3 regions of the Arthrobacter sp. UCD-GKA genome follow, and region 2 is predicted to be linked to each of the others. Evidence: riboswitches for the same ligand, from Rfam matches in the RefSeq annotation. Region 2 holds a riboswitch; each other region holds the start of a gene.

Region 1 (11,047 bases), on a different contig from region 2:
CTCGCTGGTGGTTATCGCCATGAAGTCCTTCGCCGGACTTGGCGGCTACCTCACCACCGTCTCCCTGGACTGGGCATTGGTCGGCGGGGTCACGGCCGCCGCGATCCTCGGTTCCTTCCTGGGAGCCCGGCTGGCCGGACGGATCCCCGAAGCGGCCCTGCGCAAGGGCTTTGGCTTCTTCGTCCTGGTCATGGGCGTCTTCGTCCTCGTCCAGGAACTGCCCTCCCCGGCCAACCTCATTCTCGGCCTCACCGCCGGCGCAGCCGCGGCGGTTGCGGCGCTGTGCTGGTTCGTGATCCCCGCCTGCCCCCTGCGGCGTAAATCGCTTACACCCCCTGCCGCCACCCCGGCAACCGAAGCCCACTAACCGCCGGCTCATCGCCGTCCGGCCTTTCAGCCCCAGCACACCAGGAGACCGAGCATGAAGCAGTCCACCACCAGGGCGCTCCCCATCTTGGGTTTGCGCGCCAACGCGGCGCAGTTCACCCTGCTCGTCGCGGTCAACGCGCTGGTCGGGGGCATGGTTGGACAGCAACAAACCGTCCTGCCACTGCTCGCCCACGCCGAGTTCGGCCTGAGCGGATACACGTTCCTGTTTGCCTACGTGGCGGCCTTCGGGATCGCCAAGGCGACCTCCAACTGGTTCGCCGGGACCCTCTCGGACCGCTACGGACGAAAGCCCGTGCTGCTGGCCGGGTGGCTCTTCGCCATCCCGGTGCCGCTCATGCTCATCTTCGCCCCGGACTGGAGCTGGGTCATCGCCGCGAACGTTCTGCTGGGCATCAACCAGGGCCTGACCTGGTCGACCACCGTCATCATGAAAATCGATCTGGTAGGCCCGGCCCAGCGCGGCCTGGCCATGGGACTGAACGAGGCCGCTGGCTACGGTGCCGTGGCCGCCACGTCCCTGCTGGCCGGATACCACGCCGAACAGTACGGACTGCGTCCGGCGCCCTTCCTCTTGGGAATCGCCTACACCGCCTTGGCACTGCTGCTGTCGGGCCTTTTCGTCCGGGAGACCCACCCACATGCCCTCCTGGATGCCGGAAACATGGATGCCCGGGGCGCCTCCGCCCGGCATGGCCTGGACGCCAACCTAGCCAACGGCCAAATCTTTTCCCTGACCAGCTTCCGGGAACCGGCCTTGTCCTCGGCGAGCTTGGCCGGCCTGGTGAACAACCTGAACTTCGGACTCTCCTGGGGCCTGTTCCCCCTCCTGTTCGCCACCGCGGATCTCAGCATGGGCCAGATCGGCCTGCTTTTCGCCCTGTATCCCGGGGTCTGGGGCATCGGCCAAATGGCGACCGGTGCTCTCTCGGACCGGATCGGACGCAAACACCTCATCACCACCGGCATGTTGGTCCAGGCCGGAGCCCTGGCGATCATCGCGCTCGGGGACGGCTTTGGTGCCTGGGCCTCGGGAACCGTATTGCTCGGCGCGGGAACCGCCATGGTCTACCCCACGCTGCTGGCCGCCGTGGGCGACGTCGCCCATCCCGCTTGGAGGGGACGCGCGGTGGGCGTCTACCGGGTCTGGCGCGACCTCGGATATGCCGTCGGTGCTATCCTGGGCGGGATCGTCGCCGACCTGTTCGGGCTCAACGCCGGCGTCTGGATGGCCGCGGCACTCAGTGCAGCCGCAGGGCTGATCGTCGCGATCCGCATGTATGAAACGCACCCACCGCATCCCCGGCCGACCCCTGCGGGCAATACCCTGGCAACACTTCCGCGCGACCACACCAACCCGTAGCATGGCCACAGAACCGAGGTCCCCTGCCGTGGCGGAGCACGCAGTCGCGCTCGGCACGCCTCCACACCACGACCCGAGGAGAACCGCCATGACCTACACCCACGCCATCACCGTCCCGCTGTCCTGGCAAGACGCCGTCGAACGGACACGCGGCGCCCTGGCAGAACAGGGATTCGGTGTCCTGACGGAGATCGATGTGAAGGCGACCTTCACCCAAAAGCTGGGCCAGGAGGCCGGGGCCTCCGTGGGGGACTACATCATTCTCGGGGCCTGCAACCCGCAACTGGCCCAACGCGGCATCACCGCCGAACCGCAGCTGGGCGCACTGCTCCCGTGCAACGTCGTCGTACGTCGCGCTCCCGCCGCCACGGAAACCACCATCGAGGCCTTCGACCCGCAAACCATGGTCAAGCTCAGCCAGAGCGATGCGACACGTGAGGTCGCCAACGAAGCCGACGCCAGGCTTCAGGCGGCATTGAAGGAAATCTCCGGAACAGTAGGTACCTAGGTTCTCACCTCATTGGCACAGGTCGCTCGCACGATTCCAACATCGCTAACGGGCACCGATTCCTGGTTTTCATCCGGATCCAGGTACTTTAGGACTCGGCCCATGAACCGTCCGGTTCCGGGCAGTGGTGAGGGCACCAAACGCGCCGACCACCACCCGCCAAGTCAGCAAAGAGTGATGGGCGTTGCAGCCACGGACAACAGTTATTGAGCGGATAAGCCGGGAAACCACCGTCTTGAAAACCTAAAGGTTTCTAAGACATGCGCACGGCACCGTTTTCGTCGATCGGCGGTGGCTCATTCGCGGGAGGCCTTTTGTTCCAAAAAGTCGTCTTACTGTAAAACGTCTCACGCAGTTGTCGCAGAGGGGTTCTTGAGCCAAAATGTCGAGATGAGACATTTAGGATACACACGGGTGAGCACCTCGAGCCAGGATGCGACGTTGCAGCTGGATGCACTGGTCGCTGCCGGGGTGCAGAAACGCGACGTGTTCGCCGATGTCACCTCCGGCAGCAGGAACGCGGTCGATCGGCCCGGGATGAAGAAGCTCCTGGAATACGCCGAGGCCGGGGACACCGTGGTGGTCTGGCGGGTCGACCGGCTGGGGAGGTCCCTGGTCGATGTCCTGAACACCGTGAACCTGCTGCGCGAACGCGGCGTGAACGTCCGGTCCATTTCGGACGGGATCGACCCGGCCACCTCGACCGGGCGGATGATGCTGAACCTGCTGGCTTCCCTGGCCGAGTACGAGCGCGAGCTGATCGTGGAGCGGGTCAATGCCGGGATCGCCGCGGCGCGTCAATCAGGCACCCGGTTCGGCCGGCCACTCTCCGACCCGGCAGTGATCGCGGACAAGCTCGCGATCGCGAAGGACGCCCGTGCGAAGGGACGCACCGCCGAAGACGCGGCACGTTTGGTCGGGTGGAGTCGCGCGACGCTCTACCGTCACCTTGGCCAAAACGCAGGATCCGTCAAAAGCCAGTGATCACTGATTCCCCAGTGGAGTGCAGACGACTCTGGCACCAGATGAACCCAGCCCGGGACCACCATCACATGCTTAGCGCCCACCGCTGTACCGCTGGCCCCCAAGGCCGACTATCGACCGGGAACGGTAAAGCCGCTGTCGTTCAACTGATCCGCGCTTTCACTGCTGGTGGCTATCCCCTAGACAAGGGAACTTGGCTGAGAGCTTTTTTCGCTGCGGGCGGGGAATTTCGGCACGCCGAATCGATCAGCAAGCTGATCGCTGAGATGCAGAAGGGAACCAAACATCGCGTGCAGCAACGCTATCGACCCGAGATCCTTTCGATTCTCCGCGAAAGGGCCGCCACAACAGCAGCAACAACAAAACTTCCTGACTGACAGCGGATCTTCGCTCTCCCACCCTTGGGATCTAGACCGGCGATAAACATGGCCCACATGTCCGCCTTGAAGCCATTACTAACGGCAAATGGGTGTGCCCCGAGGGCTAAATATAACGATGACCGTCATCATTTCGTAATCAAAACGTGACTTTTGGATACGCTTCTTATATCCTAAGCGAACGACCCGGGAACAACCCTGCTCGCCGCCGCGGGAAGTGCCGAGCACTGCCAGCCCACGGTGTCCGTTTGAAACTCGTTTGGCAGTGGCGGGGGACCCACTTTCGGTTTCCACACAGGAAGCCTTGGGGTTAAGTAGTTCGGTCTAGGGACCGGATTGCCGAGTGACTCCCACTCGAACCCGACAGCTCACCTCGCAGGCATCAGGAGAGGTATTTCTACGTGACTACACGTCAAGCACTAGGCCGCCACCGCGCGACCGCAGTTCGGGCCAACCCGCTAGAATCCATCTCGAAGGCAGTCGCCTCGAACGCTGGATCGGTTGGCCGCCAGGCAGCAGTTATTGCAGCCGCATCAGGTCTCGTACTGACCCTCGGTGTTCCGGCAGCTCAGGGAAATGTTTCCCGCGAAGCAACTGCCGTTCCCGTTGAAGGCCTATCCGCAGAGCGCGTCGCCGTCAAGGCCGTTTCGGTCCCTGCGCAGCAGAGCAAAGACCTGACGATCGAGCGCGCAGCGTTCACCTCCAAGCCGGCACCAGCTCCCGTAGTGATTGCCGTGGCCAAGAAAGTTGCGCCAAGCAGCACCGCAACGAAAACACACTCCCACGACACTGCCCCGGTGACACGCTCCAACGACACCGCAACGAAAACGCCCTCCAACGACACCGCCCCGGTGACACGCTCCAGCAACGATTCAGATGCTTACGCCCCGGTCACCCGCTCGAACCGAGACAGCGCACCGGAAGCCACGGCTCCGAAGCCCAAGAGCGACTCGATGAATACCGCGAATCTCTCGGGCATTGCTGCTACGGCGGCCAAATACGGGGGCGTTCCCTACGTTTGGGGCGGCAACACTCCGGCGGGATGGGACTGCTCGGGTTTCGTCAAGTACGTTTACGCGAAACACGGCATCGACATCGCCCGGGGCACCTCGGCCATCCGCGCCTCGGGCCAGTTCGTGCGCACCAGCTCCCCGAAGCCAGGAGACTTGGTCTTCCAGAACGGTGGTGGCCACGTCGGCATCTATCTCGGTGGCGGCAAGATGATCGGTGCGCAGAATCCAACAACGGACACTCTTCTCCACGATGTTACGCGTAACCCTCTCTACGGGTACTACACCCTCAAGGGCTAAAACACAGGCTTTCCAGGGTCTCCGGCCGATCCGCAAGGATCAACCGGAGACCCTGTTTCTTTCTTTTAATCTAATTTTCTCTACCGGATCCGCGCGGTGAGCGCAGACAGAGCCTCAATCCAAACCACAGGGTGGATGGAGGCGTGTTGACCATTTAATGTCATAATATGCGTATGAATGCAGATAATAGAGTTTGCTCGCTGGATATCGACAGCCAATACGTGGAGCTGGCGGTGGAGGTCTTTTCCATGCTGGCCGATGCCACCCGGGTGCGGATCATCCTTGCCCTTCGCGACGGTGAAATGGCAGTCGGTGCGCTGGCCGAGACGGTGGGCAAGTCCCCGGCCGCGGTCTCACAACACCTGGCTAAGATGCGACTGGCCCGGATGGTCTCCACCCGCCAGGACGGCACCAAAGTCATGTACCGGCTGGAAAACGAACATGCTAGGCAGCTGGTGGTCGACGCTATTTATCAGGCCGAGCACGCACTCGGCGGAGTGCCAGCACACCACCGCGCGGAGCAGGCCACGGCATGAGCACCACCGAGCAGCCCGGCCACCACTCCTACGATGGCCACGAGAACCACAGCCATTCCCACGAACCTCATGGCCATGACCACGCCGGACACACTCACAAGAACCACTCGGGTTTCAAGGGGTGGTTGTTTGAGCTGTTTGTGCCACACACACATGATTCCTCCGATTCCATCGACGATGCCTTGGAAGCGAGCAGGGAAGGCGTCCGTGCCTTGAAGATCAGCATGGTGATCTTGCTGGCCACCACGGTTTTGCAGGTCATTGTGGTGGCGATCAGCGGTTCTGTGGCGCTGCTGGCGGACACCATCCACAATTTCTCTGATGCGCTGACCGCCGTGCCGTTGTGGATTGCCTTCATTCTGGGACGCCGCGTGGCCACGAAACGATACACATACGGATATGGGCGGGCCGAGGACCTTGCCGGTTTATTCATCGTCGTGGTCATCGCACTGTCCGCGGTTCTGGCCGCATGGCAGTCGATCGAGCGGCTATTCAACCCGCAACCGCTGGAAAATCTGTGGTGGGTGCTCGCGGCCGGCGTGATCGGATTTGCTGGCAACGAGATCGTGGCGGTGTACCGCATCCGTGTTGGGCAAAAAATTGGATCTGCCGCGCTCGTCGCCGATGGCGTGCATGCCCGCACAGATGGGTTCACGTCCCTCGCCGTGGTGTTCGGTGCCGTGGGTGTAATGCTCGGTTTCCCGCTGGCTGACCCGATCATTGGTCTGTTGATTTCGGTGGCGATCATTGTTCTGCTTTTCGGGACGGTGAAAAGCATTGGCCGTAGGCTCATGGACGGCATCGAACCCGATCTGGTGTCCCGTGCGCAGAGCGTTCTTGAGGGCACGACCGGCATTTTGTCCGTGTCACGGCTGCAGTTGCGATGGGTAGGGCATCGTCTGCAGGGCGCGGCAACCATCGTTGTCGCCGATGCGGAGCTCTCGAGTGTTGAGGGGATCATCAAGGATGCCGAGCATCGGCTTGGGCATGCGCTCCCGAAACTCGACGACGTAGTCCTCAAAGCCATCACGTCGACAGACGACGGTGTGGTCGACGGTGAATTGTCCACGCATGCCGGCCATCGCTAAGGAAGCCGGTCAGATGTCAACTCCAAGGACTGGGCAGGTCCTGTCGGCGAGTGTCCCCGGGCACGGCAACTTCGTAGTGACCTGGGAGGCCTTAACGATGATCGTGGCGTTCGGTGGGTTGCTGCATTGCTACCAGGGGACCGGAGGTTGTCGCGGACAGGGCTTGTACTTCTCTCTGTCGGAACCGAAGAAGTTCGTTCGCTGCTTACTTAGTGGCCCGGGCTGGTCAGGGAGCGATTCCCTCGATGTGGGGAACCGGACGGGCGGCGAGGAAATCTTACTCAGCGTCAGCCGCGACCTGGCTCCCAAACTCGATGGCGCAGTCTTGGATTTCGGTTCGTTCAACAAAATGCAACGCTTCGTGTGGCGCACCATGCCGGCGGTCAAAGGGCCGGCATGCACGTGCCGGCGCTCCGTTGGGACCCCGGCAGGAAAACGCTCACTCTGCCTCGACGACAAAGGGCTCGGATTAACTGACCTCTGAAGGATGATTCGGAGCCACAGACCCCAACCACTATGGTGATGGGCAATTGCGCTGCGTGATTGTTCATTCGCGTGCCCGCGCGCGTAAAATGATTCGGAGGCACATGGGGCAGCCGGGTACAAGCTCAGGGTTTCACCGACCCGGCATTTGTCGGCGTTAACGCGGCGACGGCAGCAGCAGCTGCGATCCTGCCACGGGTCTCGACGGTTACCATACCGCTCAAGGCACCACGTTTTTCGCGGTGTGGCCTGAATCCTATCTACGTTACCGAACCACCACATCAGCAGCTCAGAAACCACTTCCAGGAAAGGACGCCCGCCGTGAACAAACGACGAGCAATCTTGCCCTCAGTGTTTCGCCCTGCATTCCTGATGGTGGCGCTGGTCCTTGGCCTGCTCGCGATGCACATCCTCGGCGTGGATCACCAGGTGCCGCACGGAACCCATAGTTCCCCCAGTGCTGTCACCCACCAGTCGATTCCTGATTCCTCACCGGACCTGACCCACCAGTCGGTTCTGGGGCAGCACACCCTGATAGACGAGTCCCCCGCATCTCTTGCGGTCGATTCGTTGAACGGCATAGAATCGGCTGCGCTCGGCCTGTGTGTCCTTGCGCTGTCTCTCGGTGGAATCTTTTTCCACCTGATTTCCCGGGCCTTCCGGCCGGTCCCCGGACGTGGGCTATCGGCCCCACCGGTGACCTGGATTCCGCAAAGTCGCACCCACACAACACCTTCACTGGTTCAGCTTTCGATCAGTCGTACGTAAGAGCAGTGCCTCACCCCAGGCCAGGCATCCCCTTTTTCGTGCCCTTTTTCGGCAGAGTAGCCCCCATGTTAGCGCCGTCCTTGGCTCCCCCGAGGTGCCCGCGCGCAGGGCCACCTGTCCTGTCGTCACCGACCCCACATCCGTAGTTGCTGTGGTGACTCCGGATCTTGAACGACACCACGAATCGGCGATGAGCGCCTTGGGAAAACCACTTCTGCCCAACGAGTAACATTTGCCGACCCGATCGACGCTTTTGGTTAGCGGTCCGCTGCCCCCATCCACGCATTATGTGCGTGTGGGGCACCCAAAAAACTCGCCCCGGCAGGCTCAACTTTGCTCTTTTTTCCTTGGAGAACCATGTCTTCCACCCTGCCCATACTTCGACGTACCCGAAGGTGGTCTGCGACGGCCATCGCCGCGCTCGCCACTCTGGGGCTTGCCGCGTGCGGTGAGCCCCAGAGTTCAAGCGCCGACGCACCGCCCCCGGCCAACCCCTATGGCCACATCCACGCCATCACTATCGAAGAATCAACCCAACGCGTCCTGCTCGCCACCCACAACGGCCTCTTTGACGCCACCGATACCGTTCCCCAAAAGATCGGCCCAACGATAGACCTCATGGGATTCACCGCCGCATCGGATGGGACCTTCTACGCTTCCGGGCATCCCGGGCCGGGCACCGATCTGCCAAATCCCCTGGGACTGACGAAATCCACCGACGGCGGAAAATCCTGGACACCCCTCTCGTTGCAGGGGGAATCCGACTTTCATGCGTTGACCGTGACCAACGACCTGATCATCGGCTACGACGGGAACCTCCGTTCAACCGTTGATGGCCGAAAATGGTCGGATATCGGTCCCATGTCACCAACTCCCTATGCGTTGGTGGGAAACCCCGAGAGTACCGTGGTCCTGGCCACCACCGAGGAGGGAGTGTGGCGCTCTCTGGACAGCGGAAAAACCTGGTCTGCCCCCAACGGAGGACCCCGGCTCCTTACGGCCGCGTTCGCGGATCCGATGACCATCGTGGGCGTCACACCCGAAGGCAGCGTGCACCTGAGTCTCGACGCCGGGCTTTCCTGGAAAGGAACCGGTACCGAGGTCGACCAACCGGCGGCCATGGGCGCCACCCGAACCGCGGATGGAAACATCTCCGTCTGGATGGCCATGGACCGCGGACTGGTCAAGTTCACCTACGACGGCACCACCCTCACCGAGGAAACCAAATGAGCCAGATGGAACCGAAATTTCCCAGCACTCGATCTCCCGTTCTCATCAGGCAGGCCACGGAAGAAGACCTGCAATTGATGGCTTCGGACATGATCCGATATCTACCCGAGGGGCTTTTCCCCCATTTGGGCAAACGCTTCGTGCGGCGGTGGATGCAGACCTTTCTGACCGAACAGTATGGGGTGGCCCTCGTCGCGGTAACCATCGATGCCCCACGGCAGCAAGTGGGTTTCCTGATCGGTTCAACCAACCAAATCCACCACGTCGCCGACGTCCTGCACCAGCATAAGTGGAGCCTGCTGCGCGCGGGGCTGGTGGCGCTATGCCTTCGTCCGCGGGTGCTATTTCATTTTCTGCGTACCCGTGCCCGACCCTACCTGCGCCGCATCATGGGGCACAACAACGGCCCGGATGACGGGTCCGTCCCCAGACCGGCAACGGCCGTGATCACCTCACTCGTGGTGCTGCCCACAGTGCGGGGTGAGGGAATCGGACGATTCCTGGTGGAGGACTTCCTGGAACGTGCGGAGGCGGACCAGGCATCTCTGGCCGAGCTCGTGACCACGGCAGGAGCCGAGGGCGCGGGAAGGTTCTACACGAAGATTGGCTGGGAACGCGTGGAAGAACGATATTCAAAGGACGGGACGCCCATCCACACCTATCACCACTCCTTCCAGTAGTCGCTCACAGGCGGCAACTGCATCGAGCGAATGTCGAGGCCGCCGTCAAGGAATTACCGTTTGAACAAACATACCCCCTAGGGGTATGTTTGGGATGTTATTGGCGAACAGTCCAGTCACCTGCCGGGTCCGCACTGAGCAAGGAGAATCATGGAAGAGCACAGCAAGGGGCACCTCCACCAAGAGACGATGCCGAGCATGGATCATTCGGCCATGGGGCACGGGGGCACGGACCATGACGACCATGCGGTCCACGCCCAGGGTCAGCATGCCGGGCACAGCACCGTCATGTTCAAAAACCGCTTTTGGTTGACCCTGGCCCTGTCCATTCCCGTGGTGTACTTCAGTCCCATGGTCGGGCATCTTCTGGGATACGTTGCGCCAGAATTCCCCGGATCGAGATGGATTGCACCCATATTGGGCACTGTCATCTTCTTCTATGGCGGGCAACCGTTCTTGAGGGGCGGCTGGCAAGAAATCAAGGCCCGGCAGCCGGGCATGATGCTGCTGATTTCCATGGCCATCACCGTGGCGTTCATCGCTTCCTGGGTGACGAGCCTCGGTCTTGGCGGTTTCGATCTGGATTTCTGGTGGGAACTGGCTCTGCTAGTGGCCATCATGCTGTTGGGGCACTGGATCGAAATGCGGGCGCTGGGTTCGGCCCGCGGGGCCCTAGATGCGCTGGCGGCGCTGCTCCCCGATGAAGCCGAGCGGGTCATCGATGGCGGCACCGAAACCATCGGCATCGCAGAGCTGGTTTCCGGGGACATTGTCTTGGTGCGTTCAGGGGCGCGGATGCCGGCAGATGGGCTGATCACCGAGGGCTCCGCCGAGGTGGATGAGTCGATGATCACCGGGGAGTCAAAAACCGTCTCCCGCACCGTGGGAGATCCCGTGGTGGCCGGGACAGTGGCCACTGATAGCTCCCTGCGCCTGAGGGTCACCGCTATTGGAGACGACACCGCACTGGCCGGGATTCAGCGGCTGGTGGCCGAAGCCCAGTCATCCACCTCCCGGGCTCAGGCCCTGGCCGACCGGGCCGCTGCGTTCCTGTTTTACTTTGCTGCAGGTTCCGGTGTCATCACCTTCATCGTCTGGTCACTGCTGGGCAGTATCCCGGATGCGGTGACCCGTACCGTGACGGTCCTGGTAATTGCCTGCCCGCATGCTCTGGGGCTGGCCATCCCTCTGGTGATTGCCATCTCCACCGAGCGGGCCGCCCGGGCCGGGGTCCTGATCAAAAACAGGATGGCCCTTGAACGGATGCGCACCATCGACGTGGTCTTGTTCGACAAGACCGGCACCCTGACCAAGGGAGAACCTGCCCTCACCG
Region 2 (9,435 bases):
CGTGGTCGCGGATCTCCAGCACCGCATCGGACCGTCCGTCGATGACGGGCTTGACGCCGACGGCGATCTCGATGTCCGTGCCCTCCGGGGTGTAGCGCAGGGCGTTGGTCATCAAATTGGCCACGATCTGGCGCAGCCGGGCTTCGTCCCCGGAAGTGGGCGCCGGTTGCGGTGCCCCGCCGTCCAGGCCGATCAGCCGCACCTTGCGGTCCACGGCGTTGACCCGGGTGTCCTCGGCGGCGTCACCGGCCAGCAGCAGCAGGTCGATGGGCTTGCGCTCCAGCGGGCGCTGCTCGTCGAGCCGCGCCAGGGTCAGCAGGTCCTCGACCAGCTGGGCCATGCGCTTGGATTCGGCCTCGATGCGCCCCATGGCGGTGCGCAGCATTTCCGGGTCGTTCAGCCCGCCCTGCCGGTAGAACTCCGAGTAGCCCTGGATGGTCACCAGCGGTGTGCGCAGTTCGTGCGAGGCGTCCTGGATGAAGCGGCGCATCTTGCGTTCCGAGGCGGCCCGCCCGCGGAAGGCGTGCTCGATGTGCGCCAGCATCGCGTTCAGCGAGCGCGAGAGCCGCCCGACCTCGGTCTCCGGCGGATAGTCCTCCACGCGCCGGGAGAGGTCTCCGGCGGCAATGGCAGCAGCGGTGCGTTCGACACGCAGCAGCGGCAGCAGGGCCCGGGTGGTGATGCCGTAGGCGATCATCGACATCAGCAGCGTGGCGAGCATGCCGGTGGACATCACCAGCATCGTGGCCTTGGTTACGGTGTCCTGCACCGAGGTCATCGGCAGCGCATAGATCAGGTCGTAGTCGGTGCGCGGCAGATCCACGATGCGCACCCGCCAGCCGGCCGATCCGAGGTTGGTTCCGCGCACCGTCAGCGATGCGGCGGGATCCTCGCGCAGCCGGTCAAGGGCCTGGGTGTCGAGGTCAGGGGCGTCCAGCGGCTTGTTGTCCGCGGCCGCCTTGCGCGGCATGGTGTAGAGGATGGCCCCGGACTCGTTGCGCAAGTCCCCGTAGAACCGGGCAAGCCCGTTGGACTTGGGGTTGATTGAGGCGATGCCCGCATAGTCGTTGAGCATCGTGGCGGTGATCGTGGCGGTGTTGGACTTCAGGTCCGTGTCCAGCTGCGCGGTCAGCATCAGCCGCAGCGACTGGGCCGAACCGACGGCCGTGACCACGATTCCCAGGATCATCAACGAACTCATGAGCGCTACGAGCTTGGTGCGCAGCGACACCTGTCGCCAGAACCTGCGGGCGCTTTCCACGTGGGGGAACCGGTCTTTCGTCTTAGCGGCGGTCGGCGGTTCGCATCAGGTAGCCGACACCGCGCTTGGTCTGGATGAGCGAGGGCCACTCGGGGCGCGAATCGATCTTGCGGCGCAGGTAGGAAATGTAGGACTCCACGATCGAGGCGTCCCCGTTGAAGTCGTATTCCCAGACGTGGTCGAGGATCTGCGCCTTGGAGAGCACCCGGTTGGGGTTCATCATCAGGTAGCGCAGCAGCTTGAACTCGGTGGGGGAGAGCTCGATGACCTCGCCGGAGCGGCGAACCTCGTGCGCGTCGTCGTCGAGCTCGAGGTCGTCGACGCGGATGACCGCGCTGTCCTCCTCCGCCGGCTGGGTGCGGCGCAGCACGGCGCGTATGCGGGCCACGACCTCGTCGAGGCTGAACGGCTTGGTGACGTAGTCGTCCCCGCCCACGGTCAGCCCGGTGACCTTGTCCTCGGTGTCGTCGCGTGCGGTGAGGAACAGCACGGGGAAGTGCTTGCCTGCGGCGCGCAGGCGGCGGGTGATGGTGAAGCCGTCCATGTCCGGGAGCATCACATCGAGCACCGCAAGGTCCGGGGTCTCTGCCTCCACGGCAGCCAGGGCCTCGCGGCCGTTTGCTGCCGCCACCACCTCGAAGCCTGCAAAGCGCAGGGAGGTGGAAAGCAATTCGCGGATGTTTGGTTCGTCGTCGACGACCAGGAGCTTTGCTTCGGGGGTTTTGGCATTCATGGGTACCAGTCTGCAACCGCTATCTGTAAGAACCCTGTGTGTTCGTTGTGCATGCAAGGGCGCTTGGCAGCACGAACGCCGCCAAGGTGCCCGGAACTTGCCGGAGACGGGCCCCGGGAAGCAACCTCGGGGAGGCTAACGGGAGCGGCGGCGCTCGCGGAAGTTCAGGACCAGGACCACCATGAGCAGGATGAAGGCCAACGGCAAGCCGTAGAGCGCAACGGCGAGCAATGCGGGCGCCGGGGCCGCCTGCACCATGTACTGGATCAGGATGACGGCCAGGGCGGCCAGCGAGACGATGGCGATGCCTCCGGCCAGGAAGGTCAGGATGCGCTGGGAAGCCGGGGTCGGGGCGGTGGTGTTCACCCCTTAAAACTACCGCGCACCGGGCAAAGAGCCACATCGGGAACCGGCCCCGGGCCATGGAAGGGGGCAAGCCGCTGATGTCGTACCCTAGAAGATATAGACTTCCCCGGACGCAAGAGCCCGCCCACAAGCCCCATCGGGGCCGGGTTGCGTGGTTTCGCGCCGGGAGATCGCCAGAAATGGGAACGCGGAACGGTTTTCGACCCCCGTGGTTGGCCCATTGTGACCCAAGGACGAGGTAGCTAGACGTGCCAACCGGCAAAGTGAAATGGTACGAACCCTCCAAGGGGTTCGGGTTCCTGGTAACCGACGAGGGCCAGGAAGTGTATTTGAACGCCTCGGCGCTGCCCGCGGGCGTGACCGAGCTGCGCGCAGGCACACGCATGGAATTCGGCATTGCCGAGGGACGCAAGGGCGCGCAGGCGCTTAGCGTGCGCATCCTTGACGATGCACCCTCGGTGGCCCGTGCCAAGCGCAAGCCGGCCGTTGACACCGCAGTGCTGATCGAGGACCTCATCAAGGTGCTCGACTCGGTCTCCAACGGGTTGCGCCACGGCCGCTACCCGGAAAAAGCCCATGGCGCCAAGATCGCAGCCGTGCTGCGCGCCGTAGCCGACGACTTGGACGCCTGATCACATGGCACGCAAACCGATAATGGACACAACCCTGGCGAAGGCCGTTGACCAGGCACGCGCAGCGCTGCTGGAGATCACCGACGAATCGATGATCGGCGAACACCTCGAGGCGGTCAACGACGGCGAACGCCTGGTGACCCACCGCTTCGAGGCGCTGCGCATCGGCTACGAGGGCTGGTGCTGGTTCGCGACGCTGACCCGCATCCCGCGCGCCCAGGCCAAGGACATCACGGTGTGCGAGGTCGGGATCCTTCCCGGCGAGGACGCACTGTTGGCCCCGGCTTGGGTGCCCTGGGCCGAACGTGTCCGCCCGGAGGAAATGGACGCCGAGCGTCGCGCCGCCGAAGAGGCCGCTGCCGCGGAAGCCGGCGTCGAGGCCCCGGGCCAGGAATCCGGCGAGGCCGATGCCGATGCTCCCACGGACGGCGAGGTGGCGGCGCCCGAGGGCACCGAAGCGCAGGATTCCGAAGACCCGGACGCCAAGTAGTCGAATAGGCACCCGGGGGACTAGTCTCCTGGAGTGTCGAAGGGGGCTGGCGGTGACCGAATGGTCACTGCCAGCCCCCTTTCCCGTGCCCGGTTTGCCCTCCGGCAATGCGGTCAACGGCGAAAAGGCGGCGCCCCGGCACGTGGTGTTGGCCCGTGCCGGGGCGCCGCCCGTATGCCTTGCGAAGTCGCTAGCTGTTCTTCAGCACGTACTCGATGCACTTGAGCAGCGAAGAGACGTCCTCTGGCTCGATGGCAACGAACGTCGCCACGCGCAGCTGGTTGCGACCCAGCTTGCGGTACGGCTCCACGTCGACCACGCCGTTGGCGCGCAGCGTCTTGGCCACCGCGGCGGCATCGATCGAATCGTCGAAGTCGATGGTGGCGATGACGTTGGAGCGGTCCCCGGGTGCGGCGACGTACGGGGTGGCAACCTCGGAGGCCTCGGCCCAGTCGTAGATGCGGGAAGCCGAGTCGGCCGTGCGCGCTGCGGCGAACTTCAGGCCGCCATTGGCATTGAGCCACTGCACCTGGGCGTTGAGCGAAACCAGGGTGGACAGGGCCGGGGTGTTGTAGGTCTGGTTCAGGCGCGAGTTGTCGATCGCCGTCTTCAGGTTCAGGAAGTCGGGGATCCAGCGTCCCGAGGCGGCAATTTCCTCGGCGCGGGCAATTGCCGCCGGGGAGAAGAGTGCAATCCACAGGCCGCCGTCGGAGGCGAAGTTCTTCTGCGGGGCAAAGTAGTAGACATCGGCCTGCGAGACGTCCACGTCCAGTCCGCCGGCGGCGGAGGTCGCGTCGATGACGACCAGGGCGCCCTCGTCGGCACCCTCAACCCGGTGCACCGGGGCGGCAACGCCCGTGGAGGTCTCGTTTTGTGGCCAAGCGTATACGTCCACGCCCACCTCGGCTACGGGAACCGGACGGGAACCGGGCTCGGAGGTGATGATCGAAGAGGGCTCCAGGAACGGGGCCTTGTTGGTCGCGGCGGCGAACTTCGAGCCGAACTCGCCGAAGGACAGGTGCTGGGCCTTGGTGCGGACCAGGCCGAAGGCCGCGATGTCCCAGAACGCGGTGGATCCGCCTACGCCGAGGACCACTTCGTAGTCGGCCGGGGCGTTGAAGAAGGACTTGAGGCCCTCCTGGATCTCGCGGACCAGGTTCTTCACGGGAGCCTGGCGGTGCGAGGTGCCCAGAAGCTGCGTACCTGCGTCGAGCAGTGCCTGGACCTGCTCGGGGCGGACCTTGGAAGGTCCGGCACCGAATCGGCCGTCCACGGGCAAGAGGTCTTGGGGAATAGTCAGGCCGGTGCTCATGTTGCTCCTCATAAGGGGGGTTTTACGCTTTGACACCCTCGCATCCGCTGTCTGATGCGATTCGGGGATGCCCAGTTGTTCAATAATCCCGCACTCGGACGCCCAATGCGTAATAGCGAGTCGGAAATGTGAACGCAGGTAGAGTGGGAAGCGTAGTGATCTCTTGTAAAAATCAACCCATGCGGGAGCTGCAAACGTGTCAGACCTGATCGATACCACCGAAATGTACCTGCGCACCATCCTGGAACTCCAGGAGGAGGGCATCATTGCCCTGCGCGCACGTATTGCCGAGCGCCTGGGGCACTCCGGGCCCACGGTTTCGCAAACGGTGGCCCGCATGGAGCGCGACGGGCTGGTCGTGGTCACCACCGACCGGCACCTCGAACTGACAGAGCTTGGCGCGGAAGTCGCCACAGGTGTGATGCGCAAGCACCGCCTGGCCGAGCGCCTGCTGGCCGACGTGATCGGCCTGGAGTGGGAGTATGTCCATGAGGAAGCCTGCCGCTGGGAGCACGTGATGAGCGAGCGCGTGGAGCAGCGGCTGTACAAGTTGCTGGGCCAGCCGGCGGCTTCCCCGTACGGAAACCCGATCCCGGGGCTCGAGGCGCTGGGCGGGCCCGGATTGACCGAGATCTCCGTGAGTGTCCAAAATCTCGATTCGGCACTGCTGGACGGAAACGTGGGCCCGGTCCGCATCGAACGCCTGGCCGAAACCATCCAGGTGGAACCCGAGCTGCTGGTGCAGCTCGATGAGGGCGGCATCCGCCCGGGGGCCCTAGTCACGCTCGAAAGGGCCGGGGAGTACGTGGTGGTGCGGGTCGAGGGCATCGAGGGCGCACTGGAGCTTCCGACCGAGGTCAGCGCCCATGTGTTTGTCCGCCGCATGGATTGATAACGGAATTGTAACTTTGGCATAAACCCCGGTAGGGTTTCTCGTTGGGTTGCACTTAGGCAATCCAGTCCTGATCCGGTTCGCATAACCCTACCGGCGGATCCAGGAGCAAGAATGCCCGGTAGGGGCGGAGGACCCATTTCAACCGTTCCTGGCCATTGGCCACGGATCTTGGGGTGAAGTTGAGTCCGCCTAGGTGGGCTCGGCCGAGTTGATCTCATGACTCGAATCCGACAGCTAACTTCGCAGGCGATATATGAGAGGTTGACATTTGACTCAGCAGCACACCTCCGGCCGCCGTCGTGCGTCCGGACCCGTTGATGCTTTGCCTGCTGAAGGCTCCTTGGAGCAGATCGTAGACACCGCCCTGAGCGGTGAAAACACTTCCCGACGTCCCGGCCGCCGCGCACTGAGCGTGGTCCCGGAAGCCGTCGAGGCAACTGGTTCCCTGCAGTACATCGGCCGACGCTTCGATGCGGGCCTGCGGTACGGCGCATCCCCGGACGCAGCAGCCATTGCCGCCACCGAGATCCCCGTGGCCCTGGCCGCCCCTGCGGCACCGGTGGCCGCCCCGGCCGAAGCCGACGAGCTGGACAACGTCATCAAGTTCGCTCCCCGGCCGCAGCGCTCCCGCATGGGGTTCACGCACAAGATTGCCGCGGTTGCCGCCGTTTCGGGCCTGGCCTTCGCCGCAGCATCCCCCGGGCAGGAGCCCGAGGGCGCCGTCGCCGACGCCCAGCGCGTTGCCCAATCGGTCGTGGTTGATGTCCAGGCCCCGACCGGTGACGAGGTCAAGATCGAACGGGCCTCGCTGACCAGCGAATTCACCAAGGAAGACAAGCTGGCCACGGTCATGACGGCCGCCGGCGGCGATGTCACCAAGATCGCCACGAGCGGTGTACTGGCCCAGCCGGTCGACAGCATTCGATTGACTTCGCGCTTCGGCCACCGCAAGAATCCGACCGGCCCCGGCTACATGAACCACAACGGGCTGGACTACGCGGTTCCGATGGGTACGCCGATCAAGGCCGCAGCCGCCGGCACCGTCGTGCAGGCAGCCTGGGCGGGCCACTCCGGCTTCCGCGTGGAGATCGACCACGGGAACGGCTTGCACACCAGCTACAACCACAACTCGTCCTTGAAGGTCGCCGTGGGGCAAAAGGTCAAGCGTGGAGAAGTTGTCTCGCTCAGTGGCAGCACGGGTAACTCAACCGGCCCCCACCTGCACCTCGAGGTCATCGTCAACGGCAAGTGGGTAAACCCCGAGGGCTGGTTATAACGGCAATTGTCACCGTTCCGTGACCGGAACGTGACTTTTGGATTCGCTTCATATATTCTAAGTAAGTGCTCAGGGACCAACCCTGATCACCGCCGCGGGAAGTGCCGAGCACTGCCAGCCCACGGTGTCCGTTCAAAAACTCGTTTGGCAGTGGCGGGGGACCCACTTTCGGTTTCCACACCAGGAAGCCTTGGGGTTAAGTAGTTCGGCCTGGCGGCCGGATTGCCGAGTGACTCCCACTCGAACCCGACAGCTCACCTCGCAGGCATCAGGAGAGGCATTACTACGTGACTACACGTCAAGCATTGGGCCGCCACCGCGCGACCCCGGTTCGGACCAACCCGCTAGAATCCATCTCGAAGGCCGTAGCCTCGAACGCTGGATCGGTTGGCCGCCAAGCCGCAGTCATTGCAGCCGCATCAGGTCTCGTTTTGACCTTGGGCGTTCCCGCAGCCCAGGGCAACGTATCCCGCGAAGCAAGCGCCGTCCCCGTTGAAGGCCTTTCCGCAGAGCGCGTAGCCGTCAAAGCCGTCTCGGTCTCGACCGAACGCGCCAAGGACCTGAACATCGAGCGCGCAGCGTTCACCTCCAAGCCGGCTCCGGCTCCCGTCGTGATCGCCGTGGCCAACGAGGTCACCCCGCGCTCCACCACTTCCTCGACGCGTTCCAGCAATGCCGACGCCTTTGCACCGGTAACCCGCTCGAACCGCGGCACCACCGAATCCACCTCCTCGGCCCCCAAGGTCAAGAGCGACTCGGTCAACACCGCCAACCTCTCCGGCATCGCGGCAACCGCTGCCAAGTACGTGGGCGTTCCCTATGTATGGGGCGGCAACACCCCGTCGGGCTGGGATTGCTCCGGCTTCGTCAAGTACGTCTACGCACAGCACGGCATCAACATCGCCCGCGGCACCTCGGCCATCCGTGGCTCGGGCCAGTTCGTTCGCACCTCCAGCCCGAAGCCGGGCGACCTGGTGTTCCAGAACGGTGGCGGCCACGTCGGCATCTACCTCGGTGGCGGCAAGATGATCGGTGCACAGAACCCGACCGTCGACACGATCCTTCACGACGTCTCCCGCAACCCGCTCTACGGTTACTACACCCTCAAGGGCTAAGCTCAAGCGTTCCAAGGCCCCCGGGCGATCCGCAAGGATCGACGGGGGCCTTGTCTGTTAATCCCCCCAACAGGGCGTGCGTCCGGGACGGCAGGTGCGGCCCGTGGCGCCCGATGCCCACGGGAACGGCCGAAACGCCCCTCCAGGGGGTGTACCGCGGGAAAATTTCCGGTGGATTTTTTAACCAGTTGCCGACAAATGCGAGCAAAACAGTCATCCATTGTCTTAGGCTAGGGCACAGGAGCCAAAGCCGAGTGCCGCGTGCGCCACCGTGAGGGATTTCCGTCGTGGACGGGTCCCTCTGTTGCGCCGGGTCAGGATCAGAGGATGCGCACATGCGAACCCTTGTACTGAATGCAGGATTTGAACCGCTGGCGGTCATTACCTTCCGCCGGGCACTTCTCCTTGTCCTCACCGGAAAGGCCACCGTCCTTGCCGATGACGACCGGGACCCGGTCGTCGGGGTCAACCATGTGGTGCCCAGGCCCACGGTGATCCTGCTGAACCGCTACATCCGCCTGCCGTACCGCTCCGTCGTCAATGTCTCGCGCCGCGGGGTGCTGCGCCGCGACGGGCACCGCTGCGCGTACTGCGGACGAAGCGCCAACACGATCGACCACATCGTGCCGCGGAGCCGCGGCGGCGAGGATTCATGGGAGAATTTAGTAGCGGCATGCCAAGGCTGCAACAGCGCCAAGGGAGACCGGACGCTGGCACAGCTGGGCTGGAAGCTGCGGTTCGCCCCGAGCCGACCGCGAGGCGCCCAATGGTTCATCACCGAACTGGAACGCCCCGCAGAGGCTTGGAGTCCCTTTTTACGGAGTGCAGCATGAAATTCGATGCGATCATCGTGGCCGGTGGCCGTGGGTCCCGGCTCGGCGGGGTCAGCAAGCCCCTTCTTGAACACCGCGGCGAGACGTTGCTGGAGCATTCGCTCAACGCCGTCCGTGATGCCCAGGCCATCGCCGTGGTCGGCGCCCATGCCCTGGCCGAAGCCGTCACCCGGTACATGGACTGTGCCCCGGACCACCAGCGCGTGGTCATCACCCGCGAGTATCCAACCTTTGCGGGCCCCGCCGCGGCGGTCGCCGCCGGACGGGCCGCCCTGGACGACGGACCAGACGACGAAAGCGCGCAGCGCGAAAACGAGGCTTCCGAGCTGACAATCGTGCTGGCCTCCGACCTCCTGGATCCGGGCCCGGTGGTCGCGGCACTGCTGGCCGCCACCGACAACCCGGTTCAGGGAACCGAGGCATGGGTGCCCCAGGATGCCTCAGGGGTGCTGCAGACGCTCTCCTGCGCTGTCCTCACCTCCTCCCTGCGCGAAGCCATCAGCCGGGCCTCCGAACCCCGAG
Region 3 (11,047 bases), on a different contig from region 2:
TGCTGTCGCTGGTCATCGTGACGGCCCTGAATGTCGCCGGCATCAAGATGGTGTCCAAGGCCAGCAGCGTCCTGCTCGTCTTCCAGACCGTTTTCCTCTTGGTGTTTGCGGCGATGGGCATCCGTGCCGCCACGAACAACCCAATGCCCTCCATCGTGGACATGATGATCGGCCAGGGCCCGGGAACCACCGCCATCTTCGCGGGCTCCGCCATTCTCTGCCTCTCGTTCCTCGGATTTGACGCGGTGTCCTCGCTGGCCGAAGAGACCATCGACCCCAAGAAAGTCATTCCCAAGGCAATCATCCTGGTCACCCTGCTCGGCGGCGTGCTGTTCGTCATCATCTCGGTGATCGCCAACCTCGCGTTCCCCGATTGGAGCGCCTACACCAGCGTTGACTCCGCGGCGCTGGACGTCACCCATGCCGCAGGCGGCGCATTCCTCGAAGCGTTCTTCACCGCCGCCTACATCGCCGGATGCTTCGGGGCGGTGCTGGCCTCCCAGACCACCGTCTCTCGCATCCTCTACTCGATGGGCCGCGACGGCGTCCTGCCGCGCCGGGTCTTCGGGTACTTGCACCCGAAGTTCCGGACCCCTGTCTACTCGACCCTGGCCGTCGGCGCCATCGGCCTGCTCGCCCTGGTCATCGACCTCACCCTGGCCTCCTCGCTGATCAGCTTTGGAGCGCTCTCCGCCTTCACGCTCGTGAACATCGCCGTCATCAAGCACTACTACATCGACCAGAAGCGCCGCTCGGGGCTGGACGCGGTCCGGTACCTTGCGGCCCCGGCCATCGGCGTCATCCTTTGCCTCTGGCTGTGGTCCAGCCTCTCCATGAGCGCCTTCGTTGTCGGGTTCACCTGGCTGGCGATCGGAATGGTGTATCTGGCGGTGCTCACCCGCGGATTCCGCAAGGCGCCGCCCGAACTCCCCGTCGCCGACGACTAGCCGCCATGCAACCCCCATCAGCCGCACCCCGCTCCACGCACAACCAAAGGAACACCATGACTTCGCTCGCCCAATGGATCGTCAGCATCGACGCCGGCGGAACATTCACGGACGCCATTGCCCATGCCAACGACGGCCGAACGCTGGTCACCAAGACGGCCTCAACCCCGGATGACCCGTCCCGCGGACTGACCAACGCCGTTGCCGAACTCGCCGCCCAGGGCATGGACCTGAACGAGGTCAAACTGGTCTGCCACGGCACCACCGTGGCCACCAACGCCACACTGACCGGAAACCTGGCACGCATCGCACTGATCACCACCCGCGGTTTTCGGGATGTCATGGCGTACCGCCAGGGCAGCCGCCCGCAGGTCTACAGCCTGAAACCGGAACGCCCCAACGAACTGGTCGAACGGCACGCGCGCTTCGAAGTCAACGAACGCATCGCAAGCAATGGCTCGGTGGTGACCGCCCTGCAGCAGGAGGACATCGACGCCGTGCTGGAGAAGATCGCGGCCCTGGAACCCGAAGCCATCGCCGTCAGCCTCCTCTTTAGCTACCTAAACCCGGTCCACGAGGACATGCTGCTGGCGGCCCTCGAAAAGCGCTTCCCGGACACCCCTATCACCATCTCGAGCCAGGTGGCCCGCGAGTTCCGCGAATACCCGCGCACCGCCACCACGGTCATCAATGCGGCTCTTCGTCCCGTGGTCGGGGCCTACCTCGAGCGGGCCGCCGGATCACTGGCCGCCGGCGGGGTCCTGGCACCGTTCCAGGTCATGCAGTCCAACGGCGGCTGCGTCCCGGCCGGGCGCGCCGCCGGCCAGGCGCACCGCCTGATCCTGTCCGGACCCGCCGGGGGAGTCTCCGGTCTGTTGCGCGGCGCCGCCGAGCACGGGTTGCCCAACGTCATCAGTCTCGACATGGGCGGAACAAGCGTCGATGTGTGCCTGGTGCGGGGTTCGCTGGCCCCGTACACGAGCATGCAGGTAGTCCAGGACCACACGCTGATCGCCCCGACGGTGGACATCCACACCATCGGCGCCGGCGGTGGATCGATCGCCTGGGTGGACCGCACCAAGCGCCTGCGCGTGGGTCCGCAGTCGGCCAAGGCCGTCCCGGGGCCGGCAAGCTACGGCCGCGGCGGCACCGAGGCAACGCTGACCGACGCGCACGTGGTGCTGGGAACGCTGGGGTCCGGCGCGCTGGCCGGGGACCTGCGACTCGACTACGCCGCGGCCGAAAAGGCCGTGCGGGAGATCGGCGAGCAGCTGGGCATGGGTGTCATCGAGGCCGCGGAGGCCATCCTGGCGATCGCCATGGCCCACATGGTTCGGGCCGTCCGCAAGGTCAGCGTCGAGCGCGGCCTGGATCCGCGCGAATTCTCGCTCTTCCCCTTCGGCGGGGCAGGACCGCTGCACGCCGGCCTGCTGCTGCGCCACCTGGGGCTGTCCAGCGTCGTGGTTCCCCACCAGCCGGGACTCTATTCCGCCGACGGCCTGTTGGCAGCGGGCCTGCGTATCGACGACTCGCAGACCGTGCTGCGCCCCTTCGGTGCGGACGCCCTCCCGCCCGTTTCCCGGTGGCTTGTCGAACGCCGGGACGAGCTGGTCCGGCAGGTCATCGAGGACGGCGCGGCCGCCGGCAGCGTGCGGACCTCGGTCACCGTCGACTGCCGCTACCTGGGACAGGGCTACGAGCTCAGCGTGCCGCTTGACGGCGCTTCGGTGGAGGACCTGGAGCTGATCGCCGAGCGGTTCCACCCGCTGCACCGCGAGCTCTACGGGCACAGCTCGGAGCGCGAAACCGTGGAAATCGTCACGGTGCGCCTGGCCGTCACCGGAGGCTTCGACCGCGTGGCGCAGCCGGCCCGAGCCGCCGGCACCACGGGACCCGCGGATGCCGCCATCGTCGGCCGTCGCACCGTCCACCTGCCCGGCACCGGTGAAACCACCACCGCCATCTACGACCGCACCAAACTCCAGCCGGGCAACACGCTGGCCGGACCAGCCATCGTCCAGCAGATGGACGCGACCACCGTCCTGCTGGGCGGGCAGACTGGCCGCGTCACGGCCAACGGAGACATCATCATCACGGAGGACAACTAGCCATGACCACACTGACCGAGCACACCGCCACCGCCCTCGAACCGGAGGTGGACACCGTGACCTTCGAGGTGCTTTCCTCCGCGCTGACCTCCATCGCCGAGGAAATGGGCGTCGTCCTCAAGCGCTCCAGCTACAGCCCGATCATCCGCGACATGGACGACTTCTCCTGTGCCCTGTTCACCGCCGACGGCGACCTGGTCGCCCAGGCCGATTACATCCCCGCACAGCTTGGCGCCATGTCCCTGGTGGTCAAGGCCATCATCGAGCGCTGGGACGGACACATCAGCGACGGCGACGCCTTCATCTGCAACCACCCGTTCCTCGGCGCCATGCACCTTCCGGACGTCAACGTGGTGACCCCGATCTACGTTGAGGGGATCCTTTCGGGATGGAGCGGCACAGCCGCCCACCACATCGACGTCGGCGGCGTGAACCCGGGCAGCGAGGGCCCCGAACTGGAAGACATCTTCGCCGAGGGCCTGATCCTGCCGCCGGTCCGCTTGTCCATCGCAGGGGTCGAGAACCCCGACGTCATCTCGATCATCACCGACAACATCCGCGACCCGCTGAGCACCGTCAGCGACCTGCGCGCCCAGCGCGCCGCCTGTGTGCTGGGATACCAGCGACTGAACGAACTTGCCGGGCAGTACGGCCTGGACGTGGTCGGCTCCGTGATGCGCCGAAACCTCGACGTGGTCGAGCTCGCGGTCCGCAACGCCCTGCTGGATCTGCCCGACGGCGAGGGCGAGGCCGAGGGCTTCCTCGACGACGACGGCCTCGACGGCCCGCCCACCCGTATCCATGCCAAGGTCAGCAAGGTCGGCGACACCCTTCACCTCGACCTCTCCGGCTCCAGCGCCCAGGTCCGTGGCGCCATGAACGTGCCCTGGGCCAGCGCCCGCGCCGGCATCGTCTATGCGGTGCGGGCCGTGGTCGCCCCCGACCTGGGGTCCAACGACGGACTGCTGCGCGCCGTGGAAATCAACGCCCCGCTGGGCTCGGTGCTCAACCCGATGGCCCCGGCGGCCGTGTCGATCCGCCACAATACCTGCCAGCGCTTTGCCGACACGTTGATCCGTGCGCTGACCGACATGTGGCCCGAGGCCGCCGTGGGCAGCAGCACCGTCAGCTTCTTCTGCATGAACGTGGGCAGCACCTCCCCGGTCACCGGACGTCCGGCCGTCATGGCCGACGTGGTGGGCGGCGGCACCGGCGCCACCGGCGAGGGCGACGGACTCGATGGGGTGGACACCTACATGTCCAACGTGGGCGTGATGCCGGCCGAGGTCGTGGAAACGAACTACCGCATCCGGATCCTGCGCAACGAATTCGTTCCCGGCTCCCAGGGAACCGGCAGGTTCAACGGCGGCCTGGGGCTGCGCCGGGAATACGAGATCCTTGAGCACCCGCAGCGGGCCACCTTCTACGCGGAACAAACCAAGGCGGGATTTGCCCCGGAGGGCGCCTCCGGGGGAAGCTCCGGCCAGCCGACCAAAATCACGCTCATCTCCCCGGACGGCACCGAAACCATGGTGAAAACCAAGACCTCCACCACGCTGCAGCCCGGCACCATCGTGCGCGTCGAGACCGCAGGCGGCGGCGGCTTCGGGCCGGCAGCGGAGCGCAGCGAGTCGGCGCGCGAGTCGGACGAGCGCAATGGATTGGTGGTCTTCCCATGACCGGCACGAACATGACCGGCAGCGCGGTCGAGGACGCGCTGGCCGGCGCCGTGAACTCCGCGGTGTGGTTCGACGGATTCGAACGCAAACCCGCCGACGTCCTCGTCGGCAGCCACGAATGCGACCTGCTCATCGTCGGGGCCGGCTTCGGGGGTCTCTGGGCGGCTATGCGTGCCCGGGCACGCCACCCGGACTGGTCGATCACCGTCGTGGATGCACAGGAAATCGGCCGCGCGGCCTCCGGACGCAACGGAGGGTTCGTGTCCTACAGCGTGACCCACGGCCTGGCCAACGCCCTGGCACGATGGCCCAAGGAAGCCAGCCATCTCGAACGCCTGGGTTTGGAGAACCTGCAGGGGTTCGCCGACGACCTCCGGACCGCCTGCATCGACGGGGGCTTCCGCGCGGCGGGCAAGCTCCAGGTTGCCACGGCACCGCACCAACTGGAGGAACTCGCTGCGTCGGTGTCCAAGGCCAAGGAATATGGTCGGCCGCTGGAATTGCTCGATGCGGAACAAACCCGGGCCCGCATCGATTCGCCGACGTTCATCGGCGGTGTATTGGATCCGGTGGGTACCTGCCTGGTGGAGCCGTACAAGTTGGCGATGGAGATGCGCGACGCGCTGGCCCGGCAGGGGGTGGTGTTCTTCGAACACACGCCGGCGCAGAAACTAGAGGCCGACGGAGCGGGGATGCGCGTGCGCACCCCGGCCGGGAACATCGTGGCAGGCAAGGTCGTGCTGGCCACCAGCGCGTTCCCCGCGCTGCTGCTCCGCAACAGGATGACCACGGTGCCGGTCTACGACTACGCCCTGGCCACCGAGCCGCTGACCGACGGGCAATTCGAGTCGATCGGCTGGCGCTCGCGTGAGGGGTTGACCGACTCCGCGAACCAGTTCCACTATTCGCGGGTGACCGAGGACGGGAGGATCCTCTGGGGCGGCTACGACGCGATCTACCACTACGGCCGGCGCATCTCCACCGAGTTGGAGAACCGCCCCGGGACTTTCCGGAAACTCGCGGAGCAGTTCTTCGAGACCTTCCCGCAGCTCGAGGTGTCTTTCAGCCATGCCTGGGGCGGAGTCATCGATACCTCGACCCGGTTCAGCGCGGAGTACGGAACCGCTTTCGGGAAGCGCGTCGCCTATGTCCTGGGGCATACGGGGCTTGGCATGGGGGCGAGCCGTTTTGCCGCCGACACCATGTTGGACCTGCTTGATGGCCTGGATACGGAGCGGACCAGGCTTGACATGGTGAGGCGTCGGGCGGTCCCGTTTCCGCCCGAACCGGTGTGCGCGGCGGGGATCAACCTTACCCGGTACGAGCTTGCCCGTTCGGACCGGAACGAGGGTCGGCGTGGGCTCTGGCTCAAGGCCATGGACGCGTTGGGGCTGGGATTCGATTCCTGACCTCCCGGATTTCCCATCGGCCGGAGGCTTCCCCGGGAGCTGCTGCCTGCGCGGGTCAGGAAGTCCGTGCGCTGGATCGGTTCGTGCCGCAGGACAGCGAAGCCCCGCCCGTGATGCTGGACGACCAATGGGCGGTCCAATGACGGAACTTTGATTGGGAATCATGGGCTTGGGGCGTAGGCGCGGTATCGACGGCTAACGCACTCGGAGCGGCGACGCTCGGTGATGTTCGAAACGACGACCCGCGGCCGCCCCTCTTGGGGCGGTCGCAAGTCTCAGTGCTCCAGCGGCATCAGTGCTCGGTGTGCGCCTCGGCCGCCTTCTTGGCAGCCTTTTCGGCGTCCTTCTCGGCGCGAAGTGCCGCGGCCTCGTCGTGTTCCTCGACCTTCTCCTGGTGGATGACCTCGGCCAGTAGCTTCTCCATTTCCTTGGCCACGCGGGCCGCGGACGCGGGGTTCTGGCCGGTCACCAGTCGTTCGTCCACCACGACGTTCTCCGTGAAGTTCTCCGCCGGCACGTGGGTGGCGCCCTGCTCCTCGAGCCGGTCCGCCAGGAGGAACGGGACGACCTTCTCCTTACCCACGGCAACTTCCTCCTCGTTGGTGAAGGCAGCAACCCTCCGGCCCTCGACGAGTCGGAACCCGTTGTCCAGTTCCACGTTCACCAGGCCTGCAGGTCCGTGGCAGACCGCGCCGACCACGCCGCCCTTGTCGTAGACGCTGGCCACCAGGTTCTGCAGGCCTTCGCTGTCGGGGAAGTCCCACATGGCGCCGTGGCCTCCCACGAGGTACACGGCGTCGTATTGTTCGGGGTCAACCACGGCGACGCGGGCGGTGTTGTATAGGCCGGCGCGCGTGGTTTCGTCTTCGGTGAAGGCGACCTGGATGGGATCTTCAGGGTCCACTGTGTCGCGCGGGGGCTGGCCTCCCTGGATGGAGGCGAAGTCGACGAAATGCCCGGAATCCTTGAAGACCTTCCAGGGGTGTGCGGCCTCGGCCACGTTGTAGCCGGTCTTCTCTCCCGTATCGGCGATCTCGGAAACGCTGGTCAGAACCATGAGGATTTTCTTCATGTAGTGCTCCTTTCGTCCACTTCCCACCCTAGGCGAGCACCCGAGACCTGCCTACCCCCATGTGCGGTCTACCATCCTGAATTTCGCAGTTGCGAACGGTGAGCACCAACGGCGTTCAATGGTCGGGTTCCTAGCTCCAGGATGTCGCGTTGGGCCATCGGCTTGGGGACGGGCCCCGACAGAGCCGCCCCCAAGAGAAGCCCTGTCATGCGGAATAGCGACCAACCTTCATGAAGGAAATGGCCGCACTTTGCTGTTTCGTGACACTTCAGGTTTCCCAGCGCCCACAGAAGGACCCTGACGCGTTGACGCACGCGTCAGGGTCCTTCTAAATGAGGTACGAGCGTGCCTTGGATCCCAAACCGATGGGCCGGCCGGTGATGTTCGTGTCCAGCAACGGGGGATGCCCGCTTGCCATGGTGATTCCGTTGAGAAGGGATCCCGAGTCCTGGAAGGTGTTGCGGATCTTTGACATATGAAGCCGGTGCCTCACCCACAGGCGTTGGGAACGTGGCGAACCACGGGTGGCGATTCTAGCCGGTTGGCCAACGCGGACGGGAGCAGCCGCACCGGTGCAGACCCGGGCTGACAGTCTCCTTGATCACGTTTACGCTGGCGTCCCGGGAGAGCGCCGGGCCCAAATCATCCAGTTGGAACTGGAGCCGCCGGTGCAGCTCGACGATGTTGGCTTCTGCCCGGGGTCCTAGTCACCCCAAAGAGGGCCGGTGGGACCTCCTGGTGCGGGTGCGGGGATCGAGGACGCATTGGGGCTTCCGACCGCCGGCGGCACCCACGTGTTTGTCAGGCGCATGGATTGATAACGGAATTGTAACTTTTACTTGAACCTCGTAGGGTTTTACATCTGGTTGCACTCGCGCAACCCAGTCCCGATCCGGATCGCACAACCCTACCGGCGGATCGCGGAACAAGAATTCCCGGTAGGGGCGGAGGACCCATTCAACCGTTCCTGGTCTTGGACCATGGATCTCGGGGTGAAGCTGAGTCCGCCTGGCGGGCTCGGCCGAGTTGATCTCATGACTCGAATCCGACAGCTAACTTCGCAGGCGACACATGAGAGGTAATCATTTGACCCAGCAGCAAAATTCCGGGCGCCGCCGCGCGTCCAGCCCTGTTGATGCTTCGCCTGCCGACGGTTCCCTGGAGCAGATCGTGGACACCGCAATGAATGGCGAAAGCACTTCCCGGCGCCCCGGCCGACGCGCATCAAGCGCGGTCCCGGACTCCCTCGAGAATCCTGAAACCCGGAACTACGGTGGCCGCCGCTTTGTGGCCAGCCCGCGCTACGCAGCCTCCACGGAGGCGGTATCCATCGCCGCCACCGAAATTCCTGCCGCGCCTGTTGCGCGGCCGCTCTCGCTGGCGACGCCCGCCGAAGGCGACAAGCTGGACAACGTCCTGAAGTCCGCACCCCGGACCCGGCGCCCTCGTCTTGGGTTTGCGCACAAGCTCGCCGCGGTAGCCGCCGTGACCGGCCTGGCCTTCGCTGCCGCCCCCGCGCAGGAAGCCGATGAAGTTGCCGCGGCTCCACAGCGCGTCTCCCAAACGTCTGTCGCAGACGTCAAGGCTCCGGCCCACGACAAGCTCACGGTCGATCGCGCGTCGGTGACCAGCAAGTACGTCAAGGCAGTCAAGCCGGCACCCGTCACCACCGCTGCCGCCGGCAAGGTCGCGACGAAAGCCAAGCCAGCGCCCGCCACCACCGCCGACACCGGAAAAGTCACCAAGCTCTCCCAGCCGGTGGACAGCATCCGCCTGACCTCCCGCTTCGGTTTCCGCCAGAACCCGACGGGCCCCGGCTACATGAACCACAATGGCCTGGATTACGCGGTGCCCACGGGAACCCCGGTCAAGGCCGCCGCCGCCGGGACCGCCGTCCAGGCCGAGTGGGCCGGACACTCCGGTTTCCGTGTGAAGATCGACCACGGCAACGGGTTGGAGACCAGCTACAACCACAACTCGGCACTGAAGGTGTCCGTGGGCCAGAAGGTCGAGCGCGGCGAGACCGTCTCCCTTGCGGGCAGTACGGGCAATTCCACCGGGCCACACTTGCACCTCGAGGTCATCGTCAACGGCGAGTGGGTCAACCCCGAGGGCTGGCTCTAACGGCAATTGTCGCCGTTCCCTCTCCGGAACGCAGCTAATGCACGCCCCTTGTATTCCGCGGTCCCTGCATCAATTGACTCCTACGTTTCCCCGTGCGGCAGCACCACGCGCTCGTTGTGCCGGGGGGCTGTCCGGGTTCATGAGCGAGTGCTTGCGTCCGTAGGTGAAGTAGATGGCCAGGTCGACCAGCAGCCAGATGGCGAACCTCAGCCAGGTTTCCCAGTGCAGCTGCAGCATCAGGAACCTGGGAGAGCATTCCTGCCGGGCCATCGAAACCTGTCATGGTCAGCCCTGCCGAGCACGCAGGAAGGAACCGGCCATTGCGGCCGATCCCTTCCCGTCCATCCACACCGTTCACGCGGTGGCGACTCCCGGCAGGGCGCACCTATCGGGAGCCCGATCAGGCGACGCAGCCCCCGAGCGCTATCTGCCCGTCGACGGCCCGGATCTGGTTCTGCACCGTGCCGAGCTGATCCTGCAGGCCGATGACGGTCTTCTTCTGCGCTGCGATGGCGTCCTTGTTTGCGCCCTTCTTCGCCTGAAGCGTGCTGAGCTCCGCCTGGGCGTTCGTCACCTGGACGTCGAGCTTGGTCAGCTGTGCTTGCAGGTCTTTCAACTGGTTTTCGGTGGCGCTGATTTCGCCGTTGAGCCCGTTCAGCTGCGCCAAGAGCGGAGCCACCCTAGTCTGGAGGTCGAGAACTTCAGCTTCCTTCGTGGCGATCTGGCCGTTGAGCCCGGTGAGGTTCGCCACCAGCTTGTCCATGTCGCCATTGAGGGCCGCGATCTCGCCTTGCTTCTCGGCCACCGCGGCGTTGGCGTCGGGTACCGCCTTCGCGAGGGCCGGCAACTGGTCCTGCAGGTCCTGGAGCTCGCCGGCCTTCTTGTCGACGGCGGACTGCGCGGCAGCGCTGGCGGCAGTGGCATCGGCCAGATCGCCTTTCAGCCCGTCGAGGACAAGCTTTTGCGCGGCAATCGCCTCCTGGCTGGCGGCAAGGTCCTCGGTCAGCGTCGGCAGTGCTGCTTCGAGGTCCGCCAGGACCTGCTGCTGCGCGGTGAAGGCTGCCCCGGCGTCGGCCGCGGCTGCCTCAAGCGTGTGCAGCTCGCCCTGCAGCGCGGCGATTTCGCCTTGCTTGGTGGTGACGGCACCGTTGGCTGCGGTGACGGCCGCCTGGAGGGCGGGGATCTGGTTCTTGAGTGCGGCGATCTCGGCTTCCTTCGTCGAGACGGCGTTGTTGGCGGCGGTCAGGGAGGCCTGGAGCGGCGCCGCCTGCTGCTGCAGGGCGCTGCTCTCCTGCTGCTTGGACTGGAGTTGGGAATTGAGGGTGTTGACCGCGTTTTGGAGCGTGGTCAGGTCTCCCTGGTACCCGGCGATCGTGGCGTTCTTGCTGAGGATCTGGGCGTCTACTGCGGCCAACTCGTCCTGCTTGGCCTTCCGCAGTGCCTGCAGGCGCGTCTTCTCGGGGCTGTTGCCCTTGATGTCCGAGATCTGCTTGGTGAGATCCGTGATCTCGGCTTCCAGCTTGGTCTTGCCGGCGGCCAGCGCCGCGAGCTCTTGCTGCGCCGTCGCAAGCTGGGCCTGCTTGGCCGTGATGTCGGCGTTCTTCGCGGTGACCTGCTGCTGAAGTGCCGCGATTTCCACCGTCACTGTTGCGAGCTTGTCGCTGTTGGCCTTGACCGCCGCGGCAGCGCCGTCGGCAGCGGAGCGCAG

Evidence for each region. A riboswitch is a leader RNA that binds a small molecule or an ion and turns the genes downstream of it on or off. The one in region 2 is predicted to bind cyclic di-AMP.
Region 1: linked by a shared signal. The riboswitch ahead of BLJ79_RS09195 (C40 family peptidase) and the one ahead of BLJ79_RS19070 (M23 family metallopeptidase) in region 2 are both predicted to bind cyclic di-AMP.
Region 3: linked by a shared signal. The riboswitch ahead of BLJ79_RS15910 (M23 family metallopeptidase) and the one ahead of BLJ79_RS19070 (M23 family metallopeptidase) in region 2 are both predicted to bind cyclic di-AMP.

What each region holds. Positions count from the first base shown of each region.
Region 1 covers NZ_MOLR01000004.1:642,967-654,013, forward strand. The annotation lists gene BLJ79_RS09175 (sulfite exporter TauE/SafE family protein) at 1-367, shown strand, start outside; gene BLJ79_RS09180 (MFS transporter) at 422-1,750, shown strand; gene BLJ79_RS09185 (DUF302 domain-containing protein) at 1,839-2,258, shown strand; gene BLJ79_RS09190 (recombinase family protein) at 2,649-3,242, shown strand; cyclic di-AMP (ydaO/yuaA leader) riboswitch at 3,855-4,015, shown strand; gene BLJ79_RS09195 (C40 family peptidase) at 4,021-4,929, shown strand; gene BLJ79_RS09200 (ArsR/SmtB family transcription factor) at 5,103-5,465, shown strand; gene BLJ79_RS09205 (cation diffusion facilitator family transporter) at 5,462-6,553, shown strand; gene BLJ79_RS22865 (DUF6153 family protein) at 7,358-7,804, shown strand; gene BLJ79_RS09215 (F510_1955 family glycosylhydrolase) at 8,162-9,034, shown strand; gene BLJ79_RS09220 (GNAT family N-acetyltransferase) at 9,031-9,714, shown strand; gene BLJ79_RS09225 (copper-translocating P-type ATPase) at 9,865-11,047, shown strand, end outside.
Region 2 covers NZ_MOLR01000013.1:102,076-111,510, reverse strand. The annotation lists gene BLJ79_RS19105 (sensor histidine kinase) at 1-1,261, opposite strand, end outside; gene BLJ79_RS19100 (response regulator transcription factor) at 1,284-1,994, opposite strand; gene BLJ79_RS19095 (hypothetical protein) at 2,130-2,360, opposite strand; gene BLJ79_RS19090 (cold-shock protein) at 2,609-2,992, shown strand; gene BLJ79_RS19085 (DUF3027 domain-containing protein) at 3,015-3,482, shown strand; gene serC (phosphoserine transaminase) at 3,673-4,794, opposite strand; gene BLJ79_RS19075 (iron-dependent transcriptional repressor DtxR) at 4,991-5,686, shown strand; cyclic di-AMP (ydaO/yuaA leader) riboswitch at 5,771-5,954, shown strand; gene BLJ79_RS19070 (M23 family metallopeptidase) at 6,030-6,965, shown strand; cyclic di-AMP (ydaO/yuaA leader) riboswitch at 7,093-7,247, shown strand; gene BLJ79_RS19065 (C40 family peptidase) at 7,403-8,080, shown strand; gene BLJ79_RS19060 (HNH endonuclease) at 8,416-8,913, shown strand; gene mobA (molybdenum cofactor guanylyltransferase) at 8,910-9,435, shown strand, end outside.
Region 3 covers NZ_MOLR01000008.1:401,917-412,963, forward strand. The annotation lists gene BLJ79_RS15885 (APC family permease) at 1-947, shown strand, start outside; gene BLJ79_RS15890 (hydantoinase/oxoprolinase family protein) at 1,004-3,055, shown strand; gene BLJ79_RS15895 (hydantoinase B/oxoprolinase family protein) at 3,058-4,734, shown strand; gene BLJ79_RS15900 (NAD(P)/FAD-dependent oxidoreductase) at 4,731-6,143, shown strand; gene BLJ79_RS15905 (type 1 glutamine amidotransferase domain-containing protein) at 6,436-7,215, opposite strand; gene BLJ79_RS23400 (hypothetical protein) at 7,544-7,690, opposite strand; cyclic di-AMP (ydaO/yuaA leader) riboswitch at 8,125-8,298, shown strand; gene BLJ79_RS15910 (M23 family metallopeptidase) at 8,386-9,339, shown strand; partial or broken gene BLJ79_RS22520 (amino acid permease C-terminal domain-containing protein) at 9,409-9,582, opposite strand; gene BLJ79_RS15915 (coiled-coil domain-containing protein) at 9,740-11,047, opposite strand, start outside.